Regions from separate parts of the Bradyrhizobium sp. UFLA05-112 genome, predicted to be linked through region 2. Evidence: riboswitches for the same ligand, from Rfam matches in the RefSeq annotation. Region 2 holds a riboswitch; each other region holds the start of a gene.
The links. A riboswitch is a leader RNA that binds a small molecule or an ion and turns the genes downstream of it on or off. The one in region 2 is predicted to bind cobalamin.
Positions count from the first base shown of each region.

Region 1: it holds a riboswitch for cobalamin, as region 2 does, so the genes downstream of both, metE (5-methyltetrahydropteroyltriglutamate--homocysteine S-methyltransferase) here and SO180_RS03365 (energy-coupling factor ABC transporter permease) in region 2, are expected to answer to the same signal.
Region 3: it holds a riboswitch for cobalamin, as region 2 does, so the genes downstream of both, SO180_RS08750 (ribonucleoside-diphosphate reductase subunit alpha) here and SO180_RS03365 (energy-coupling factor ABC transporter permease) in region 2, are expected to answer to the same signal.
Region 4: it holds a riboswitch for cobalamin, as region 2 does, so the genes downstream of both, metE (5-methyltetrahydropteroyltriglutamate--homocysteine S-methyltransferase) here and SO180_RS03365 (energy-coupling factor ABC transporter permease) in region 2, are expected to answer to the same signal.

Region 1 covers NZ_JBANBK010000011.1:45,986-50,520, reverse strand. Annotated here, with positions in the region: gene SO180_RS08875 (MmgE/PrpD family protein) at 1-637, shown strand, start outside; gene prpC (bifunctional 2-methylcitrate synthase/citrate synthase) at 678-1,859, shown strand; gene prpB (methylisocitrate lyase) at 1,871-2,794, shown strand; cobalamin riboswitch at 2,827-3,052, shown strand; partial or broken gene metE (5-methyltetrahydropteroyltriglutamate--homocysteine S-methyltransferase) at 3,158-4,535, shown strand, end outside.
Region 2 covers NZ_JBANBK010000003.1:191,534-196,068, forward strand. Annotated here, with positions in the region: gene cobT (nicotinate-nucleotide--dimethylbenzimidazole phosphoribosyltransferase) at 1-906, opposite strand, end outside; gene cobF (precorrin-6A synthase (deacetylating)) at 942-1,691, opposite strand; gene SO180_RS03365 (energy-coupling factor ABC transporter permease) at 1,738-2,415, opposite strand; cobalamin riboswitch at 2,453-2,672, opposite strand; gene cobA (uroporphyrinogen-III C-methyltransferase) at 2,721-3,449, opposite strand; gene SO180_RS03375 (cobyrinic acid a,c-diamide synthase CobB) at 3,446-4,535, opposite strand, start outside.
Region 3 covers NZ_JBANBK010000011.1:15,720-20,254, forward strand. Annotated here, with positions in the region: gene SO180_RS08745 (glycosyltransferase) at 1-820, shown strand, start outside; cobalamin riboswitch at 940-1,155, shown strand; gene SO180_RS08750 (ribonucleoside-diphosphate reductase subunit alpha) at 1,279-4,182, shown strand; gene SO180_RS08755 (ribonucleotide-diphosphate reductase subunit beta) at 4,193-4,535, shown strand, end outside.
Region 4 covers NZ_JBANBK010000024.1:76,381-80,915, forward strand. Annotated here, with positions in the region: gene SO180_RS16420 (TauD/TfdA dioxygenase family protein) at 1-636, opposite strand, end outside; cobalamin riboswitch at 1,145-1,369, shown strand; gene metE (5-methyltetrahydropteroyltriglutamate--homocysteine S-methyltransferase) at 1,476-3,800, shown strand; partial or broken gene SO180_RS16430 (IS5/IS1182 family transposase) at 3,823-3,967, opposite strand; gene SO180_RS16435 (hypothetical protein) at 4,089-4,385, opposite strand.

The DNA of each region.
Region 1 (4,535 bases), on a different contig from region 2:
TCTGATCGATCTGGCGCGCCGGATGGGCCCGAAGATCGGCGATCCCACCAAGATCGAAAGCATCGTGATCCACACCAGCCATCACACTCATTACGTGATCGGCACCGGCGCCAACGATCCGCAGAAGATGGACCCGAAGGCCAGCCGCGAGACGCTCGACCATTCGATCATGTACATCTTCGCGGTCGCGCTCGAAGACGGCGGCTGGCACCACCAGAAGTCTTACGCGCCCGAGCGCTCTGCACGGCCGGAGACGGTTGCTCTGTGGCACAAGATCTCGACAATCGAAGATCCCGCCTGGACCCAGCGTTATCACAGCCACGATCCGAAGCAGAAGGCGTTCGGCGGCCGCGTGGTGGTTAAGCTCAAGGACGGCTCAACCATCAGCGACGAGCTTGCCGTGGCCGATGCCCATCCGCTCGGCGCGCGACCGTTCGCCCGTCCGCAATATGTCGCAAAATTCCGTGGCCTTGCCGAGGGCGTCATTGTGCCGGGCGAGCAGGATCGCTTCCTCGGCCTGGTCGAACGACTGCCCGAACTGACGGCCGGCGACCTCTCCGGCCTCATCTTCACCGTCGATCCATCGCAGCTCGGCGCGAAGGGATCGACTGGCGTCTTCGACTGGTCCGGCCGCTAAGGCCGCAACGCCGGCTCTCGGAAATCAAGGGATTGGCATCATGACGAACGAAGCGTCTTCAAAGCCCGCGCCCAAGAAGTCGGTCGCACTATCGGGCATCGTTGCCGGCAATACCGCGCTCTGCACAGTCGGCCGCACCGGCAACGATCTGCACTATCGCGGCTATGACATTCTCGATGTCGCAGAGACCTGCGAGTTCGAGGAGATCGCCTATCTGCTCGTGCACGGCAGCCTGCCGACGCCGGCCGAGCTTGCCGCCTACAAGACCAAGCTGAAGGGCCTGCGCGGCCTGCCCAATGCCGTCCGCGCGGCGTTGGAAGCTCTCCCCGCTGCAGCGCATCCGATGGACGTCATGCGCAGCGGCGTTTCAACGCTCGGCTGCGTGCTGCCGGAAGCACACGACCACAACCATCCTGGCGCCCGCGACATCGCCGATCGCCTGATGGCTTCGCTGGGCTCGATGCTGCTGTACTGGCACCACTTCGCCCAGAATGGCCGGCGCGTCGACGTCGAGACCGACGATGACACGATCGGCGGACACTTCCTGCATCTTCTGCACGGCCGTAAGCCGTCGGACTCGCATGTCCGTGCCATGCACACCTCGCTCAACCTCTACGCCGAGCACGAGTTCAACGCCTCGACCTTCACGGCTCGCTCGATCACCGGCACGGGCGCCGACATGTACTCGGCGATCACAGGCGCGATCGGCGCGTTGCGCGGGCCGAAGCACGGCGGCGCCAACGAAGTCGCCTTCGAGGTGCAGAAGCGTTATGGTGACGTCGATGAGGCCGACGCCGACATCCGCCGCCGGATCGCTGCCAAGGAAGTCGTGATCGGGTTTGGCCACCCCGTCTATACGATCGCCGACCCCCGCAACAAGGTGATCAAGGAAGTCGCGCGCCGCCTGTCGCGCGAGGCCGGCTCGATGAAGATGTTCGAGATCGCCGACCGGATCGAAGCCGTGATGGCGGAGACTAAAAAAATGTTCGCCAATCTCGACTGGTTCAGCGCGGTGTCCTATCACATGATGGACGTGCCGACCGCGATGTTCACGCCGCTGTTCGTGATCGCCCGCACGTCGGGATGGGCTGCCCACATCATCGAGCAGCGTATCGACAACAAGATCATCCGTCCGTCAGCCAATTACGTCGGTCCGGAGAATCTGACTTTCGTGCCGCTCGAACAGCGCAGCGGATTGCGCTCGTCGGTCCGCGCCGCCTGAGGAACTGCCAGATGCCCTATCTCGTTGCCGCCGATCTGCCGCAAGAGCCTGCCGGGCTCCGCTTCCGCGCGTTCCTGAAGCAGCCGGGCATTCTGAAGCTTCCTGGCGCGCATAACGGCATGGCGGCGCTCCAGGCCAAAGCGGCCGGCTTCGAGGCGCTGTATCTCTCGGGTGCCGCGATGACAGCATCGATGGGCCTGCCCGATCTCGGGATCATCACCGTTGATGAAGTTGCCTTCTTCATCCGCCAGATCGTCCGCGCGTCGGGCCTGCCCCTTCTCGTCGATGCGGACACCGGCTACGGCGAGGCACTCAACGTCATGCATGCCACGCGCGTGTTCGAGGATGCCGGCGCAGCTGCGCTTCATCTCGAAGACCAGATCTTGCCGAAGAAATGCGGTCATTTGAACGACAAGAAAATTGCCGATGCACATGATATGGCAGCCAAAGTGGCAGCCGCGTCAAAAGCTCGTCGCAATCTCGTGATCATCGCCAGGACCGATGCGGCCTCAAGCGAAGGCCTCGATGGCGCCGTTGCCCGTGCCAAACTCTATATGGAGGCGGGTGCCGACGCGATCTTCCCCGAAGCGCTTAACACTGCCGAGATGTTCCGCGCCTTTGCCGAGCGTATGCCTGGCTTACCCCTGCTCGCCAATATGACCGAATTCGGAAAGACGCCGTTCTTCACAGCCGCGGAGTTCGAGGCGATGGGCTACGCCATGGTGATCTGGCCCGTGTCCTCGTTGCGCGTGGCGAACAAAGCGCAAGCAGAACTTTATGCTGCAATTTCGCGTGATGGAGGCACGCATAAGCTCGTCGACCGTATGCAGACGCGCGCGGAACTCTACGCGACAATCGGATTACACAATTACGAAGCTTTGGATGCCTCGATCATTCAAACAATCGTTCCGTCCGGTATGCCGCAGCGCAAGTGAACGGCGAGAGGTTGACGCCCCCCTCTCTTCCAGATAATCGGAATCGTCGAGGTTCTCCGGGTCCCACTTGATCCGGAGCTAAGAGGGAAGCCGGTGCGCTCCCGGTCCATTCGGACTGACGCAATGCCGGCGCTGCCCCCGCAACTGTAAGCGGTGAGCTCGCATCCAAAAGTGTCACTGAAGCACGTGCTTTGGGAAGGCCAGGATGCAGGCGACGACCCGCGAGCCAGGAGACCTGCCCCCGACAACATAATCGTCCACGGGCGGGGTGTCCCGGTGGTACGCCAAGCAGCTGCCGCATCTGCGGCTGCCCTGCCTGCATCCGCCATGGCCTTTTGCCCCCACCACAATGGGGTTAAAGCTATGACTTCTCTTTCACTTCCAGTCGCAACACTCGGCACGCCCCGCATCGGGCCACGCCGCGAACTCAAGCTCGCGCTCGAAGCCTTCTGGGCCGGCAAGATCAGCGAGCAGGAGCTTCTCGAAATCGCAGCCGGGCTCCGTGCTGCCAACTGGGCTCGCCAGAAATCGCTCGGCGCAACCATCATCCCGTCGAGCGATTTCTCGCTTTACGACCAGGTGCTCGACACCAGCGTCATGGTTGGCGCCATCCCCGATGCCTACGGCTGGAAGGGCGGCCTGGTCTCGCTCAAGACCTATTTCGCGATGGCACGCGGATCACAGGGCGACGCACACGACGCGAGTTGCGGTCACGCCCATCATGGACAGGTGCAACAGCGCAGGAAATGACCAAGTGGTTCGACACCAACTACCACTACATGGTTCCGGAATTTCACAAGGGCCAGACCTTCAAGCTCTCCTCGCGCAAGGTGATCCAGGAGTACGATGAAGCCAAGGCGCTCGGCTATCAGACCCGTCCGGTGCTGGTCGGTCCCGTCACCTTCCTGAAGCTCGGCAAAAGCCATGACGCGGCGGTCGATCCAATCTCGCTGCTCGATGGCCTGCTGCCCGTCTATGTCGACGTTCTCCAGGAGCTCGCCAAGCGCGGCGCTGAATGGGTCCAGATCGACGAGCCTTGCCTGGTGCTCGATCTCAATGAGATCGAGCGGAACGCACTCCAGCGCGCCTATACGCGCTTCGCCAAGGACGTGCCCAACGTCAAGATCATGCTCGCCACCTATTTCGGCGCGATTGGCGACAACCTTGCAACCGCTCTGGCGCTCCCGGTAGCCGGGCTGCACGTCGACCTGATCCGCGCGCCGCAGCAGCTGAGCCAGGTCGAATCCGGCGCCCGCGCCGACCTCGTGATCTCGCTCGGTGTCATCGACGGCCGTAACGTCTGGCGCTCCAACCTGTCGGCGCTGATCGACCGCTACAAGCCGATCATTGCCAGGCTCGGCCCCGGCCGCGTGCAGATCGCGCCGTCCTGTTCGCTGCTGCATACGCCGATCGATCTCGAGCTTGAGACCGGCCTCGATCCCGACGTCAAGAGCTGGCTTGCCTTCTCGGTGCAGAAGATCGCGGAGCTGTCCACGCTAGCGAGGGCCCTCGCAGGCGATGACAGCGTCGCCGATGCCCTCGCCGCTTCGGACAAGGCCGCGAAAGCCCGCCAGATCTCACCCAAGATCCACGACGCGGCGGTCGCCAAACGCATGGCGGCGATCGACGACGCCATGCGCCGTCGTACCAGCGCTTTTGCGAGCCGCGCGGAGATCCAACGCAAGCGCTTTGGCCTTCCGGCCTTCCCGACGACGACGATCGGCTCGTTCCCGCAGACCGC
Region 2 (4,535 bases):
GCGAAGCACCAGGCGATGACCCAGCTCCGCCGACTGGTGCGACGGCAGCAGGAACGGTTGACATGACGGATTGAGGCGCGCGGCCGCCAGCGCAGCAACCGACACGATGAAGCCGTCGATCAGGGTTGGAACACGCCGCTGTGCAGCCGCGATGATTGCGCCGCAGATCGCCGCGATTTCGAGGCCGCCGACTGCGCGCAGGACCTCCTCCGCAGACGCGCCCGTCTTCGTCAGGCCATGCCGTGCAAGCGCAGCGTCGATCACGCGCGCCTTGCGTGCACGCCCTACGGCATCGACACCGGTGCCGCTGCCGGCGATCTCGTCGGCGCTCACGCCGAGCAGGCTCGCCGCGATCGCCGCCGACGCCGTGGTATTGCCGATGCCCATCTCGCCGAGGATGAGGAGATCAGGCTGCTTCGCCGCCGCACGCGTCACAGCGCGCTGTCCGCATTCGAACGCAAACACCAGCTCCGCCGGCTCCAGCGCAGCTTCCACGCTGAAATCGCGCGTGCCACAGCGCGGCTTGTCCGCGACAATCCCCGCGCCCTCCGACTGTGCCAGCGAGCCGGCATCGACGACCTCGAGACTTAAGCCCAATTCACGCGCCAGCACCGAAATCGCAGCACCGCCGGCGGCGAAATTCGACATCATCGCGATCGTGACTTCCTGCGGATAGGCGGAGACGCCCTGGGCGACGATGCCGTGATCGCCGGCAAAGACGATGATCGGCACGCGCGCGGCGCGCGGCTGCTCCGTCTCCTGCAGGCCCGCAAGGTCGATCGCGACCTGCTCGAGCCGACCGAGCGCACCGGTCGGCTTGGTCAGTTGCGCCTGCCGCGCCATCGCCGCCTCGCGGTGCGAGGTCGAGATACCCGGGCATTTCTCGTAAACCCAATTGGGGAGCATGTCGTCCTGCCTCCGTTCACGCGACTGCGGTCGCGTCACACGCTGCGTTTGAGAATGTAGCTGTCCATGATCCAGCCGTGCCGTTCGCGCGCCTCCTGCCGTGCGGCGACGATGCGCGGACCGATCTCGGCCAACGCACCCGACATGACGACCTGATCGGGCATGCCGAGATAGGCGCCCCACCAGATCTGCAGGCCTTGCGGATCGAGCGACTGAAACGCCGTGCCGCCATCGAGCATCACCACCACGGTGTCGGCTCCGTCAGGCCAGCCGCCTTCGCGCAGTCGCCGCCCTGTCGTGACCAGGAAAGGCGCGCCGATATCGTTCAGCGGCAGCGCATGCGCCGCGCACAGCGCCTGGATCGACGTGATGCCGGGGATGACTTCGATCGCGGGCAAAGGATCAAGCCGTCGCGCGATCCTCAGGGACGAGTCATAGAGCGACGGGTCGCCCCAGATCAGCAACGCAACGCGGCCATCATGTACGAGATGGCCCGCGATCGCCTGCGACCAGGTCGCAGCGACCGCATCATGCCAGTCGTCGACGCCCTTGCGGTAGTCAGCCTCGCCGGCGTCACGCACCGGCAAGTCGAACTCCGCGATACGCGTCTCTTTGTTGGTGAGCACATCGGCGCAAATCGTCCGCCGCAGGTCGGCGAGATCGGACTTCTGCGTCCCCTTGCGCGGAATCAGCACGAGATCTGCCGCATTGATGGCACGGATCGCGGCAAGCGTGAGCTGCTCGGGATCGCCGCAACCGATACCTATCAGGGAGAGCGTGACCATCACGAGTGTGAAGGGCGACCATGAACGGCCGCCCCTCAGCTCATCTCTACGCCGCGTTGTGCAGGCGCGGGGTGACGAGGCCGGGCGCGGTGACGCCACGCAGCGATTTTGCCAGCGCCAGCACGGCGAGATCGGCCAGCGGCTCGATCACGATGACCAGCGCATAGGACGCGGCGAAGGTCGCGATGTTGGCGAGGTTCGCAGCGCCAAAGCCCGCGCCATAGATCGCCCAGAACGCAACCCAGGCGATGATGCCCGACTGATACGCCGTCGAGAGCGCCAGCGCCTGACGATACTGCAGGTCGACATAGGCCGTGTCGCGGGGGATGATGCGGGTCGCGAGCGCCTGGATCGCGAACAGCGGCACCAGCAGCGTGGTGACGTTCATGCCGTATTGCGGCAGGTCGGTCGGCACGAAGAACAAGCCTTGCAGCAAGAGACCAAGCGCGAGACCAAGGGCCGCCGGCGCCGCGCCGAACAGCAGGAACAGGGTCGAACCGAGGATGAAGTGCACCTCGGAAACCCCGACCGGGAAGTGCGGCAGGATCTCGAAGAAGGTGAAGACCAGCGCGGTGGTCGCAGCCGTCCGTACCGCAAACGAGCTGACGCCCTGCTCGCGCACGGTCTCCGCCGTAAGCTTCAGCGCAACGCCGCCAGTGGCGATGCCGGTTGCGTAACTCAACACGAGCTTGGCGCCCGTCACGATTCCTGGTTCGATATGCATGGTTCAAGTCCTTCCTGCCGTCACACCCGACGGCCTTGGCGTCCAAACGTGCAGGGCCGGTCTCCTGGCTCGCGGATCGAAGGGGATCTCCGGCCTTCCCGAGCCTTGCGGCCCAGTGGCGGATCGGAGCCCCTCACCGCTTACAGTCGCGGGGGCGGCTGGGGTTTGGGGCGCCGCAACTGGGTCCGCCCACCCCCATTCCCGATTATGCTCCGGCGCTTTGCGCCGCATCGAGCACCATGCCCCTCTTGTGTGCCTCTTTCGCAAGCCGGGCGTCAAGGGTCGAACGGCAACTGCGGACATCATCACGACGATTCTCCCGCTAGTGCGCCAAACAGGATGACGGCGGCGGTGGTCGCGGGCACGGCCTGCGCGAGCTCTTCGGCGAGCTTTGCGATCGTGGTGCGGACGAGCCGCTCGTCGGCGCGGCCCAGGGATTCCGCAAACAGCGCGGGCGTTTCCGGCGAAAGACCCTGCGCAATCAGCTTGGTGGCCAGTTCCGGGAACGTGCGCCGGCCCATATAGATCACCGTCGTCGCATCCGGGTCGGCCAGCGCCGCCCAGTTCAGATTTTGCGGAAGCTGCCCGGTCACATCGGCCCCGGTGACGAACTGCACCCGGCGCGCGGTATTCCGCCGGGTCAGCGGGATGCCGGCTTGCGCCGCCGCGACGCAGGCCGAGGTGACGCCGGGCACGATCTCGTAGCCGATCCCCGACGCCCGAAGCGTCTCGATCTCTTCCTCGAGCCGGCCGAAGATGCCGGCATCGCCGGATTTCAGCCGCACCACGCGCGCGCCGGTCGCCGCATAATCGACCAGCAGGCGGTTGACATGCTGCTGCTTGGTCGAGGGCCGGCCGGCGCGTTTTCCGACTGCCACCAGATTGGCGCCGGGTCGGGCAAGCTCGAGAATCGTGCCGGAAGCGAGATCGTCATAGAGCACGACGTCGGCCTCGCGCAGCCGCGCCGCGCCCTTGAGCGTCAAAAGCTCGGGATCGCCGGGACCGGCGGAGATGAAGGAGACGAAGCCGCTCACCGGTCCTCCGCAATCAAATGAAAGAAGGTGCCCGTCGCATATCCGCGTCGCGATCCGGTCTCCGCGACGGTTGCGCCCGTCGCGTCACGCACGATCGCAAGCGATACATCAGGCTGCGCGAGAATCGTCGAATAGTGGAATTCATGACCGCGCAGGCGCGCGCCGGGCTGATGTCCCGACATTGGCGCTGCGAGCTCGGCAAGACGGTAGCCAAGGTGCATGCGGCGCTTGGCAAAGCTCGTCTCCAGGCCCAAGAGGCCAAGCATCTCGTGCCGCGCGCCGTCGGCATCGGTCAAGGCCGCGCCCATCACCATGTAGCCGCCGCATTCGCCGTGGACCGGCCGCGTCTCGGCGAAGGCGCGCAAGCGCTCGCGAAAGCGCGCATTCGCGGCGATACGGCCGGCGTGCAGTTCCGGATAGCCGCCGGGCAGCCAGCACACATCGGCGCTTGCATCGGGTCCCTCATCGGCGAGCGGCGAGAACGGCAGGATCTCCGCACCGGCAGCACGCCAAGCCTCGAGCATATGCGGATAGACAAAGGAGAACGCGGCGTCGCGCGCTAGCGCAATGCGCTGGCCTGGCGGCGTGACGTTAACCCGGTTCGTGATTGCCCGCGATGTCCATGCAGATGCCGCGCCGAGCACGGCGTCGAGATCGACGTGCTCGCCGACGAAGCGCGCGGCCTCATCGATCAGGCGACCGATCTCCGTCTGCTCCTCCGCCTGCACCAGGCCGAGATGCCGTTTCGGCACGCTGATCTCGGCGTGGCGCGGCAGCGCGCCGAACACGGCAATGCCCGCATTGGCCAAAGCGCGGCGCACGAGGTCCTCATGCCGCGGGCTCGCGACGCGGTTGAGCACGACGCCGGCGAGACCCACCCCGCTGCGGAAATCCCGCAAGCCCGTCGCAATCGCGGCCGCCGTCTGGGCCTGGCCGGACGGATCGATCACCAGCAGCACCGGCCAGCCCATCATCTCCGCGATGTCGGCGGTGGCGCCCGTCCCCGAGACGCCGCGCGCGGCGACGCCGTCGAACAGGCCCATCGAACCCTCGGCCAGCACGAGATCGGCGTTCGCACCGCGGCTG
Region 3 (4,535 bases), on a different contig from region 2:
TTTCATGTACAATCATCTGCCTGTCCTTCGTGCGAAATTTCCGACGCTGAAAGTAGCCGATATGCTGTTCAACACGGTCGGTCACACAAGAAGCAATCGGAAATATGCTGAGCTCATCGACCTAAATTTCGTGGAAAATCGAGAGGTGTTACGGTTCCTGAAGGATGCGGGAGTGTCTTCGGATCGCGTCCAGCAGATCTCCAGCGGGATCGACCTCGACAGGTACGTGCCAAGCTCACGAGACGCTTCCGTGGTGGATCGACTGAGCGCGACATCGGAAGAGCTTATCGTCGGCTTTTCGGGGCGATGGTCCGAGGAAAAGGATCCTTTGGCTTTTGTCGAGGTCGCACAGAAACTATCGCACTTGCCAATCCACTTTGTAATGACTGGAGCCGGGGCGCTTCGCTCTAGCATTGAAAGTGCTCTTGTAAGGGCAAATCTCGGCGGTCGCTTCCATCTCATCGGGGAGGTTGAAGATGTTCGTCCATGGATTGCATCATACGATGTGCTCGTGCTGCCTTCGCGGCTGGATGGTCGGCCGGTCGTCGTGTTAGAGGCGCTCGCGCTCGGGGTTCCAGTTATTGCTTCCGCCGTTGGTGGACTGCCAGAGCTCATACAGGATGGCGTAAACGGCTTTCTTTGCCAGCCGCGACAGATTTGCGAATTTGCCAATAGAATTGAAAAGCTTGCGCTCGATCGGAATTTCCTCAAAGGGATGAAGCAAGCTGCGAGAGCCGGCGCCGAGAGAAGCCTCGACGCGCGTAAGATGCTTTCTGGCTATGAGCAAGGATTGAGAGCATTAGCCGGCTGTGCGAATTGACTATGGTGGCGACCTATCAGAAGCATGCTTGAGCTCGTCAATACTCGATAACTGATTGGGGATGGCCGTCCGCGTGCGCCCCCCATGAAAACAATCATTGACAGCTTGCCTCGAATATCTCCATATATGGGTGTCACGGTCCTGCTGCATCGCAAGATGTAGTGGCTAAGAGGGAAGCCGGTGAACTGCGCCTTTGGTGCGGAATTCCGGCGCTGCCCCCGCAACTGTCAGCAGCGAGCTGCTTCCGGACAACGTCACTGGTGCGCCGCGCCGGGAAGACAGGAAGCAAGCAACGACCTGCGAGCCAGGAGACCTGCCGTGAAGATCTGAACGTCCACGGGCGGGGTGTCCCGGCGGTCGCTTGCACGCACCGTCCGGCAACACGTCTGCCGGCGTTCCGGCAGCGTCCTTCCTTATCGCCCCGTCCAAACACAACGCGCGCATCACGGGGCCCTTTGATGTCACTGAACCTGCACGACGCGGACACCGCTTCCGCACCCATCATCCAGTTGCGTCCACAGTCACTTGCGGCTGCTTCCAGCGAGCCGGCCATGCAGATCATCCGCCGCAACGGGAAGGTCTCGCCGTTCGATTCCGCCAAGATCGCGGTCGCAATGACCAAGGCTTTCCTCGCGGTAGAGGGCAGCACTGCGGTTGCTTCGCGCCGCGTTCACGAGAGCGTCGAGCAATTGACGGCCGAAGTCATAGCAGCCCTGATGCGCCGCGCAGGTGAGGGGCGCACCTTTCATATCGAGGATGTGCAGGATCAGGTCGAACTCGCCTTGATGCGCAGCGAGCACCACAAGGTCACCCGGGCCTATGTGCTGTACCGCGAGGAACGGTCCCGCCAGCGCGCCGAGGAAGCGGCCGCGCAGCCGGCGCCCATCGCCGCACCGATCCTTCACGTCACGCTGCCGGACGGCTCGCGCGTCGGTCTGGACACGCGCCGGCTCGAACTGATCATCAATGAGGCCTGCGCCGGTCTCGACGGCGTCTCCGCAGCCCCCGTGCTGGCCGAGACCACCCGCAATCTCTACGACGGCATCAGCCAGGACGAGCTGGCGCTGGCCTCGATCATGGCCGCGCGCACGCTGGTCGAGCAGGAGCCGAGTTATGCCTATGTCAGCGCACGCCTGCTGCTCGACAAGCTCCGCGGCGAGGTGCTGTCGCATGTCCATTGCGTTACGACGTTGGCCTCGCAGGGCGATATGGCGACGCACTATGCCGAATACTTTCCGGCCTATGTGAAGGTCGGCATCGCAGCCGAACTGCTCGATCCCGAACTCGCCCGCTTCGATCTCGGCCGCATCGCCGCGGCGCTGAAGCCTGAGCGAGACCTGAACTTCCAGTTCCTCGGCCTTCAGACGCTGTACGACCGCTATTTCCTGCATCAGCAAGGCAAGCGGATCGAACTGCCGCAGGCCTTCTTCATGCGCGTGGCGATGGGCCTGGCAATTCGAGAGATCGACCGCGAAGCCAAGGCGATCGAGTTCTACGATCTCTTGTCGTCGTTCGACTTCATGGGCTCGACGCCGACGCTGTTCAATTCCGGCACGCTGCGCCCGCAGCTGTCGTCCTGCTTCCTCACCACCGTATCGGACGACCTCGATGGCATCTTCAAGTCGATCAAGGACAATGCGCTGCTCGCAAAGTACTCCGGCGGCCTTGGCAACGATTGGACACCGGTGCGCGGCCTCGGAGCCCACATCAAGGGCACCAACGGCGAAAGCCAGGGCATCATCCCGTTCCTGAAGGTGGCCAACGACACCGCGATCGCCGTCAACCAGGGCGGCAAGCGCAAGGGCGCGGTCTGCGCCTATCTGGAGACCTGGCACGTCGACATCGAGGAATTCCTCGATCTGCGCAAGAACACCGGCGATGACCGCCGCCGCACCCACGACATGAACACCGCCAACTGGGTGCCGGACCTGTTCATGCAGCGCGTCGACGCCGACGACGAGTGGACGCTCTTCTCGCCGGACGAGACGCCCGATTTGCACGATCTGTATGGGACGTCCTTCAAGATGGCCTATGAGGCCTATGAAGCCAAGGTGAAGGCCGGTGGCATGCGTGTGTTCAAGACCGTGCGTGCGACCGACCTCTGGCGCCGCATGCTGACCATGCTGTTCGAGACCGGCCATCCCTGGATTACCTTCAAGGACCCCTGCAACCTGCGCTCGCCGCAGCGCCACATGGGTGTGATCCATTCCTCGAACCTCTGCACCGAGATCACGCTGAACACCTCTGCCGACGAGGTCGCGGTCTGCAATCTCGGCTCCGTCAACATGCTCGCCCATGTCGGAGCTAACGGTATCGACCAGGCCAAGCTGAAGCGGACGGTGACGACGGCGGTGCGTATGCTCGACAACGTCATCGACATCAATTTCTACACCATCCCTGAGGCGCGCCGCTCCAACATGCGCCATCGGCCGGTCGGGCTCGGCCTGATGGGGTACCAGGAGGCACTTCAGGTCCAGCGTATCCCGATCGCGTCCGAAGCGGCGATCGCTTTCGCCGACATCAGCATGGAAGCGATCTCCTTCCACGCCATCGAGGCATCCTCCGATCTCGCCACCGAGCGCGGCCGCTATCCGAGCTTCGAGGGCTCGCTGTGGTCGAAGGGCATTTTGCCGCTCGACTCTATCCAGTTCGTTGCCGACTCGCGCGGCGGGCTCGATGTCGATCGCTTCTCGACGCTTGACTGGGATCGCCTCCGCAAGAAGATAGTGGCAGGCGGCATGCGCAATTCGAACGTCATGGCGATCGCGCCGACAGCGACGATCTCCAACATCTGCGGCGTGTCGCAGTCGATCGAGCCGAATTACCAGAACCTGTTCGTCAAGTCGAACATGTCCGGCGACTTCACGGTCGTGAACGAGTTCCTGGTCCGCGACCTCAAGGCGAGGGGGCTTTGGGACGAGGTGATGGTGTCCGACCTCAAATATTTCGATGGTAGCGTCGGCCAGATCGATCGCGTCCCGGAGGATCTGAAGGCGCTCTACGCGACGGCCTTCGAAATCGACAGCGCCTGGCTGATCGAGGCTGCCGCACGGCGGCAGAAATGGATCGACCAGTCGCAGTCGCTCAACCTCTACATCGCCAATCCCTCCGGCAAGAAGCTCGATGCGCTCTATCGCCTCGCCTGGCGGCGCGGCTTGAAGACCACCTATTACCTGCGCTCCCGTAGTGCCACGCATGTCGAGAAGTCGACGCTGAAGGGCACCGACGGAAAACTCAACGCGGTCTCCGTATCGGCTGCGGCCTCGCATGCCCCAATCATAATGCCAGCCGCGGCAGCCCTGGACCTCGATGGTATCAAGGCCTGCCGGATCGAAGATCCCGAATGTGAAGTGTGTCAGTAAGGAGATGACGATGCTCAATTGGTCCGATACCGAAACCACGGCGGCCGCTCCGGCCGCCTTGACCCTCACCACGGCGCTGCGTCCGCAGACCCAGTTCAAGCTCGAGCCGGCAGATGGGACCGGTCTCGGCGCGATCGATCGCACCGGCGGCCGCGTGTCGGTCGACGAGAAGCGGATGATCAACTGCCGCGCCGACGTCAACCAGCTCTTGCCGCTGAAGTACAATTGGGCCTGGGAGAAGTATCTCTCCGGCTGTAACAATCACTGGATGCCGACCGAAGTGTCGATGCAGGCCGATATCGCGCTTTGGAAATCGCGGGACGGCCTGACCGAGGACGAGCGGCGCGCGATCA
Region 4 (4,535 bases), on a different contig from region 2:
GCCGAGCACCAGCGCGCGTTCGCCGGTCTCGGGGTGCACGCGCACCACAGGATGCTCAGTCTGATAGATCGTCCTAGTGAAGACTTCGTCCAAGTGCTTTTTGTCGAGCTCGCTGACACGGTCCAGTATTGCGTAGTCAAAGGAGTTGCTGTGAACGGCCCAAAGCTTGTCTGCAAGCCGCTGCAACGGCGGTGCTAGGTCGAGGTAGGCCGCAACGGTGTTTGACCAGGCTGTGTCGCCACCGAAGGGTGGTATTACAACGCCTCGTAGCACCGCAATTTTGGGGTAGGCATCGACGAAGGTTCCATCGGTGTGCCACAAGTCGGCCCGGCTACCGGCGCGGGCAGAGTCAAGCTCGATGATCGACCTCGTTCCCATTATGGCACCGAGCGTTGGATGAGGTGCCAGACTTCCAAAACGAAGTGTAAAGCGCTCCTGCTCAGCATCGTCGAGATGACCCTGGTCGCGGAAGAAAATAACCTTGTGCTCCAGCAGCAGCTCATTGATCGCGGCGATCGTCTGGTCCGGCAAGTCTCCCGACAGCTTGACGTTTCGGATCTCTGCGCCGATGCGCGCTGCGCGTTTGACGATGTCGGCACGAGGAATGATGCTATCCGACGATACGGCTGCATCCATGGTGACACTCTCCAATTTGCAGCAACAGCGACGAGCTCTTCTTGTGCTCTTGAGGCGACCTCGTAAAATTGACCGGGTCTGTCAGTTCGATCAATTCCTAGTATTGGTAGTTGACCGATCCAAAATGCCTTGCACTTCGCTGGGACGTTGATGCAGATGTTGCAGTTCGGTGCCGACGAACAAGAAAACCGTCCGCGTTGGAATCGACAACGACGCTCCTCAAGGTCTCGTTGGCCGAGATCTATTTTGCTTCCTTCGTACTGTTCGATCGATGGCGATCTTGACGGCGGCGGAGGTCGACGCCATGAAGGTATAAGACGCACTTTACGACGCACTCGCACGTGTTAGGCGCGAGCTCGTCGAGCAGATCCTGCCGCGTGAAGCTTTGCGCGACGATTGCTCCGGACAGATGCGAAGGGCTCGATGCTTTCTTCGTTAAGACAGACCTGCCCGGCCAGAAGCCGCAGCAAAGGTAATCCGCAGAGGTTGACGTTACCCCTCTGGTGCAGATAATCGAAGTTGTCGAGGTTCTCCAGATCTCTCTTGATCTGGTGCTAAGAGGGAAGCCGGTGCGTCCTCGATCCGTTCAGGATTGAATCAATGCCGGCGCTGCCCCCGCAACTGTAAGCGGCGAGCCCGCATCCATACGTGTCACTGAAGCAGGCGCTTCGGGAAGGCCGGATGCAGGCGATGACTCGCGAGCCAGGAGACCTGCCCCGACAACATAATCGACCACGGGCGGGGTGTCCGGTGGTACGCCAAGCAGCAGGGCGTTTTCGCGGCCCTCCTGCCTGCGTCTCCGCCATAGCCTTTGCTCCAACCACAATGGGGTTAAAGCTATGTCTCTTCCCTCACTTCCTGTCGCAACCCTCGGCATGCCACGTATCGGGCCACGCCGCGAACTCAAACTGGCGCTCGAAGGCTACTGGGAGGGCAAGATCAACGACCGGCAGCTTCTTGAAGCTGCGGCCGGCCTTCGTGTCGCTAACTGGGCACGGCAGAATTCGCTTGGCGTCACCGTCATCCCATCGAATGATTTCTCACTCTATGACCAGGTTCTCGACACGAGCGTCATGGTTGGCGCGATTCCTAAAGCGTACGGCTGGGAGGACGGTCCGGTCTCGCTGACAACCTATTTCGCCATGGCACGGGGCTCGCAAGACCAGGAGCACGACGGTCAAGCCCATCATGGCCATGGCGCCGCTGCGCAGGAAATGACCAAGTGGTTCGATACCAATTACCACTACATGGTGCCCGAATTCCATAAAGGTCAGACCTTCAGGCTTTCCTCCCGTAAGCCGATCGAGGAATATGAGGAGGCGAAAGCCCTTGGCTATCAAACACGGCCTGTCCTGATCGGACCAGTCACCTTCCTTAAGCTCGGCAAGAGCGCCGACTTGGCGTTTGATCCGATTTCGCTGCTCGATAGTCTCGTTCCGGTCTATGTCGAGGTCCTCCAAGAACTGGCGAAACGTGGAGCCGAGTGGGTCCAGCTTGACGAGCCCTGCTTGGTGCTCGATCTGGACGAGACCACACGAAGCGCGCTGCAGCGTGTCTATCGGCGTTTCGCCAAGGAGGTGCCCGGCATCAAGATCATGCTTGCCACTTATTTCGGTGCAATTGGCGACAATCTGGCGACAGCTCTGGGGCTGCCAGTCGCCGGATTGCACGTCGATCTGGTCCGCGCTCCTCAACAATTGAGCCAGATTGAACCCGGCGCCCGCGCGGACCTCGTGATTTCACTCGGCATCATCGATGGCCGCAACGTGTGGCGCGCCGACCTGTCGGCACTCGTGGAGCGGTTCAGGCCCGTCATTGCAACGTTCGGCAAGGATCGCGTGCAGCTGGCGCCGTCCTGCTCACTCCTTCATGTCCCAATCGACCTTGAGCTGGAGACCGATCTCGATTCTGACGTAAAGAGCTGGCTTGCCTTCTCGGTTCAGAAGATCGGCGAGCTCGCGACCTTGGCAAAAGCGCTCGCGGTCGACGGAAAGGTCGTTGCCGCCGCGTTTGCCGAATCGGACTTTGCGGCGACGGCCCGCCGAGCTTCGCCAAAGATCCATGACACGACCGTTGCCCAGCGTACGGCGGCGATTGATGCGGTTATGCGCCGCCGCAATAGCGCTTTTGAGAGCCGCGCCGAGGTTCAGCGCAAGCGTTTCGGCCTGCCGCTTTTCCCAACGACCACGATCGGGTCGTTCCCGCAGACGGCAGAAGTCCGCACTGCTCGCGCCGCGCGTGCCAAGGGAAAGTTAACGGACGCGCAATATGAACAATTCCTGAAGGATGAAACGGCTCGCGCCGTCCGATGGCAGGAAGACATCGGACTCGACGTGCTCGTACACGGCGAGTTCGAGCGCAACGATATGGTCCAGTATTTCGCTGAGCAGCTCTCCGGGTTCCTATTTACTAAGCACGGCTGGGTGCAATCTTATGGCTCCCGTTACGTTCGCCCTCCGATCTTATTCGGCGATGTCTCCCGGCCGAAGGCGATGACCGTCGAATGGTGGAGCTACGCGCAATCGCTGACCAGGAAGCCTATGAAGGCCATGCTTACGGGGCCGGTGACGATCCTGAATTGGTCGTTCGTCCGTGACGACATTCCGCGCAGCGAGGCCTGCCGTCAGATCGCGCTCGCGATCCGGGACGAGGTCGCCGACCTCGAAAAGGCGGGCGCGACCATGATCCAAATCGATGAGGCAGCGCTACGCGAAGGTTTGCCGCTCCGTCGATCCGACTGGAAGGCCTATCTCGACTGGGCCGTGGAGAGCTTCCGCATCTGCTCCTCTGGTGTTGCCGACGCAACGCAGATCCATACCCATATGTGCTATTCGGAGTTCAATGCCATCATTGATGGAATCGCCGCGATGGACGCTGATGTCATCTCGATCGAAACCTCCCGTTCTAAGATGGAACTGCTCGATGCATTCACCGCCTTCAAATACCCGAACGACATCGGCCCCGGCGTCTATGACATCCACTCGCCGCGCGTGCCCGAAGCCACTGAGATGAAGGATCTCATCGCGCTGGCCCGCCAACGGCTGTCGGACTCACAGCTCTGGATCAATCCGGATTGCGGTCTGAAGACTCGTCAATGGGAGGAAGTCCGTCCGGCGCTCATCAACATGGTTGCAGCGGCCCGCGAACTACGCAAGGCGGGCTGACGCCAGCGTGACCTTGCGCCTGCAACAGCTCCTGCAGCAGCTTCTCCGGCGGGATTGACGGCGGTCCAATCGACCGAATAGAGCGCGACACACTCGCGCTCAAGCGCCGAACGCGGCTCGTTCACCATCGTCCGGGTTGCTTGCAGCGGATGATCACGTTGCCCTCGCCCAGCTTTTACTGTCTCGACGGGTAAGCCTGACTACTTCCATGGACATCGACGAAGACGGGCCTTTTCTTGCTAGACGGCGCTCAACGGAAATTAGTTGCCACTCCGCGCGCACGAACAATTATAGATCAGATTGTATATTCGCTAAAACGTCGCCGGCCACGATTTCGGGGTCTCCAAGCTCAAGGTCATGCAGGCTCGCTTGAACAAACTCCAACACCTTGTGATTGGCCGCAATGGCGCTTTCGCGATCCTCGAAGATCATAACAGCGACACAGATACCTTCGCCTGCATCCAACACGTAGTAAGATCTGAAACCATGCGCTTCCCTTAGGATCTGACCGATACCGCTTTTGGCGCGGCGAGCAGCATCCGCAACCGAACGAACTTTGAGGTACTTGAGAATGACCATGTACATCGAAGCGCCTCGACTTTCAGTTCCACCTCACCTATCAAAGCCCATCGAGCCGCGCTTGGACGAGCTCCCACTCCCGCTGTGGCCACAACGCCCGCCCCAAAGGGCCTGCGCTAGGGATTGTTAGTGGGCGACTGAGAGTGAGCCGACCCG